2 regions of the Pseudoflavonifractor sp. HCP28S3_F10 genome follow, and region 1 is predicted to be linked to the other one. Evidence: predicted binding sites of a transcription regulator. Region 1 holds the regulator's gene; the other holds the start of a gene.

Region 1 (2,373 bases):
CTCCTGCTGCCACGCCGGGGTGGACCATATCGTCCGGGACATTCTGGACCGCTTCCCCGGCCAGCGGGTGTACGCGGTGGTGGGCGGCTTCCACCTGGTGGGCAAGCACGGCATGGGTTCTCTTGGCGTAGAACCCGGGACGGTGACCGCCCTCTCCCGCCGCCTGGTGGAGGAGCTGGGCGTGGAGCGCATCTACACCGGCCACTGCACCGGTCTGCCCGCCCGGCGGCTCCTCTCCGACGCGGAGCCCGGCCACGTGTTCCCCCTCCGCACCGGCGATGTGCTGGTCTTTTAAAAACCGCTGTTTTAGCACATTCTCCCGTCCTCTGAAAACAGAGGGCGGGACTTTTTTCTTTCCCCTGTTCACATTTAATTTACAACCCCCCTATTGACATTTATTTGGGGTGGTGGTACATTATCTTTAGCACTCAGGGTATATGAGTGCTAAACCAAAAGGAAGGTGAGAGGCATGGATTTGACGGAACGCAAAAAAAAGATCCTCCGTGCCATCATCGAGAGCTACATTGCCACCGCCGAGCCTGTGGGCTCCAAGGCCATTGCCGAGCACCTGGGCCGGTCCATCTCATCGGCCACCATCCGCAACGACATGGCCGATCTGGAGGCCATGGGCCTGCTGGAAAAACCCCACACCTCCGCCGGGCGCATCCCCTCGCCCCAGGGCTACCGGCTCTACGTCAACGAGCTGATGGAGGAGCACAAGCTGTCGGTCCAGGAGACCGAGCGCATCAACAGCGCCCTGCGCCTCAAGATGCAGGAGCTGGATCGGGTCATCCTGGAGGCAGGCCGGGTGGTCTCCCGTCTGACCAATTATCCCGCCTTCGCCCTGTCTGCCGGCATGGAGCGGGTGACCATCCAGCGCTTCGACCTGCTGATGGTCCAGCGCAACGCCTTCATCATCGTGGTCATGACCGACACCAACCTGGTGCGCAACAAGCTGGTCCAGCTCCCCAGCGACCTGACCCAGGCTCAATTGCAGATGCTCAACACCCTGCTCAACACCACCTTCACCGGCCTGACCCTGGACGAGATCACGCCCGAGCTGATGCGGGTGGCCCAGCATGCCGCCGGAGAGGCCTATGGACTCATCAGCCTGGTGGTCTCCTTCGCCATGGAGGTGCTGGAGAGCCTGGAGCACCGGCGGGTGCACACCGCCGGCCTGGCCCACCTGCTGGAGCTGCCTGAGTATCAGAACCTGGAACGGGCCCAGCCTCTGATGAGCTACCTGTCCGAGGATCAGGACGCCGCCCGCTTCCCCGTCCCCGAAAACGGCCCCATGCGTATCCTCATCGGCCCGGAAAATGTGGCCGATGCGCTGAAGGATACCAGCGTGGTCATGGCCAGCTATGACATCGGCGACGGCATGAGGGGCGTCATCGGCGTGGTAGGCCCCACACGGATGGATTACGCGAAGATCACCGCCCGCCTGTCCTACTTTGCCGAAGGACTCACCCGGCTGTTCGGCCAGGGCGAGCTCCCCGACGGCAGGAACGGCGGCGAGGAATAATGAGGAGGTAACCTCTTGAACACGAACGAAAAAGAAACGACCGCCCGGCAGGAAGAGGACGCAGTCCAGACGCCCGCGGCGGAGGATACCGTGCCCCAGGCCGATACCCCCGGCAGCGAGGCCCCCGATCCCCTTCTGACCGAGCTGGAGAATCTGAAAGACACCCTGGCCAAGAAGGAGGATCAGTACCTCCGTCTGGCCGCCGAGTACGACAATTACCGCAAGCGCAGCCAGAAGGAAAAGACCGACGCGTACCAGAACGCCAAGTCCGATGCGGTGCTGGCTTTCCTCCCGGTGTATGACAATCTGGAGCGTGCCCTGAAGCAGTCCACCGCCGATGAAGCCTACAAAAAAGGCGTGGAGATGACCATGGCCGGACTGAAAGAGGTCCTGGCCAAACAGGGCGTGGAGGAAATTCCCGCGCTGGGCCAGCCTTTCGATCCCAATGTCCACAACGCCGTGATGCACGTGGAGGACGAGAGCGCCGGCGAGAACACGGTGGTGGAGGTCTTCCAGACCGGCTTCCGGTCGGGCGAGAAGATCATCCGCTTCGCCATGGTCAAGGTTGCCAATTAAGGCCTCAGGAGAATAAAAACAGCATATTCCAAATTTCTTTGTTAAAAATAATCTTTTTTATATTGGAGGAATCATTTATGTCCAAGATTATCGGTATCGATCTCGGTACGACCAATAGCTGTGTGGCTGTCATGGAGGGCGGCGAAGCCGTCGTCATCCCCAATGCGGAAGGCAACCGCACCACTCCCTCCGTGGTGGCCTTCTCCAAGGACGGCGAGCGTATGGTAGGCCAGGTGGCCAAGCGCCAGGCCATCACCAACCCCGACCGCACC
Region 2 (2,373 bases), on a different contig from region 1:
ACATGCCCCATATTTTCTAATGACAGGAGCGCTGCACCATGGGATCCAGCCGCCGTTTTGAGACTACCTCCATGTCGCTGCACGTCATAGCCATGGCGTGCATGCTCTGCGACCATCTGTGGGCCACCGTGGTCCCGGGGAACGACTGGCTCACCTGCGTGGGCCGCCTGGCCTTTCCCATCTTCGCCTTTCTGATCGTGGAGGGCTACTTTCATACCGGAAGCCTGCGCCGCTATGCGGGGCGGCTGCTGCTGTGCGCTCTGCTCTCCGAGGTTCCCTTTGATCTGGTTATGGGCGGTACGGTCTTCTACCCCTTCCACCAGAACGTGCTGTGGACCTTCCTCATCGCGCTGCTGCTCATCCGGCTCAACGAACGGGCCAGGGCCACCGGTCGGCTGTGGGTACGGCTGCTGACCGGGGCGGGCACACTGGCGCTGGGCTATGTGCTGGGGCTTCTGTCCATGGCGGACTACCACTTCGCCGGGGTGTTCACCGTTCTGGCCTTCTACTTCTTCCGGGGCCGCGGATGGCGGCAGTTCGCCGGCCAGGCGCTGGCCCTGGCGTGGATCAATCTGGACATTCTGAGCGGCTATTGTTACCAGTTCATCCTGGCCGGGCATACCGTTCTTCTGCCCCGGCAGGGGCTGGCCCTGCTGGCCCTCATCCCCATCTGGCTCTACCGGGGCCGTCAGGGGCCCCACGGCAGGGGACTTCGTATCCTCTTCTATTCCTTCTATCCCGCACATCTGCTGCTTCTTGGCCTGATCCGGATGCTGTAAGCCCTGTACTGCGCCCCGCCTGTCGGAAAGGCGGGGCCTTTTTCCGTCCGCCCGAATTTGTAAACATTTTTTGAACCCCCTTGAAATTTTCCATGCGAAGGGCTATCATACGTTTAGCACTCATCCATTCAGAGTGCTAACATTTCGGTTAACAAATTATGTTTTTATATGGAGGCGCACACACCATGGAAAAGAAAGCGTTTCAGGCCGAATCCAAACGGCTGCTGGACCTGATGATCAATTCGATCTACACCCACAAGGAGATCTTCCTCCGGGAGCTCATCTCCAACGCCAGCGACGCGGTGGACAAGCTGGCCTACAAGGCCCTCACCGACGACCAGGTGGGGCTGGACCGCTCCGATTTCAAGATTACCATCACTCCCGACCAGATCGCCCGCACCCTGACCATCTCGGACAACGGCATCGGCATGACCCGTGACGAGCTGGAGTCCAACCTGGGCACCATCGCCAAGAGCGGCTCCCTCCAGTTCAAGCAGGACATGGCCCAGCGGGAGAACGGCGAGGGCAAGAGCGACGTGGACATCATCGGCCAGTTCGGCGTGGGCTTCTACTCCGCGTTCATGGTGGCCGACAAGGTCACCGTCCTCTCCAAGGCCTACGGCAGCGACGAGGCCTGGCGCTGGGAGTCCGAGGGCGAGGACGGCTACACCATGGAGCCCTGCGAGAAGGCGGGCGCCGGCACCGACATCATCCTCCACATCAAGCCCAACACCGAGGATGACCACTATGACGAGTATCTGGAGCAGTACCGCATCGCTGACCTGGTGAAAAAGTACTCCGACTATATCCACTATCCCATCGTCATGCTCATGCACAAGTCCCGCCAGAAGCCCCGCCCCGAGGACGCCGGCGACGACTACAAGCCCGAGTGGGAGGATTACGACGAGTGGGAGACCCTCAACTCCATGGTACCCCTGTGGCAGCGGCCCAGGAGCGAGGTGACCGAGGAGGAGTACAACCAGTTTTATAAGGAGAAGTACGGCGACTGGGAGGATCCCATGAAGGTCATCCACGTCAGCGCCGAGGGCGCTGTGGACTACAAGGCCATGCTCTATATCCCCTCCCACGCTCCCTATGACTTCTACACCCGTGAATATGAGAAGGGCCTGCAGCTCTACTCCTCCGGCGTACTCATCATGGACAAGTGCGCCGACCTGCTGCCCGACCACTTCCGCTTTGTCCGCGGCGTGGTGGACTCCCAGGACTTCTCGCTGAACATTTCCCGCGAGATGCTCCAGCATACCCGCCAGCTGAAGGTCATCGCCTCCAACCTGGAGAAGAAGATCAAAAACGAGCTCATGAAGCTCCAGAAGGAGGAGCGGGAGAAGTACGAGCAGTTCTGGAAGGCCTTCGGCACCCAGATCAAATACGGCATCCTGGGGGACTACGGCGCCCACAAGGACCTGCTGAAGGACCTGCTGCTCTTCTGGTCCTCCAAGGAGGGCAAGCTGGTCACCCTGGCCGAGTACAAGGAGCGGATGGGTGAGGACCAGCCCTATATCTACTACGCCAGCGGCGAGAGCGTGGACAAGATCGCTCAGCTCCCCCAGACCGAGCGTATCCTGGACAAGGG

Evidence for each region. Region 1 encodes HrcA, which represses chaperone genes, less so after heat shock. Its sites were predicted from a motif close to TGTTAGCACTCNNNNNNNNNGAGTGCTAACA; they were not measured.
Region 2: the regulator HrcA is predicted to act here: its motif matches at 891-921, upstream of htpG (molecular chaperone HtpG).

Annotation. Positions count from the first base shown of each region.
Region 1 covers NZ_JBQHUB010000014.1:47,212-49,584, forward strand. The annotation lists gene ACTNBZ_RS07785 (MBL fold metallo-hydrolase) at 1-295, shown strand, start outside; gene hrcA (heat-inducible transcriptional repressor HrcA) at 470-1,525, shown strand; gene grpE (nucleotide exchange factor GrpE) at 1,541-2,101, shown strand; gene dnaK (molecular chaperone DnaK) at 2,179-2,373, shown strand, end outside.
Region 2 covers NZ_JBQHUB010000006.1:15,379-17,751, forward strand. The annotation lists gene ACTNBZ_RS04340 (TraX family protein) at 39-779, shown strand; gene htpG (molecular chaperone HtpG) at 965-2,373, shown strand, end outside.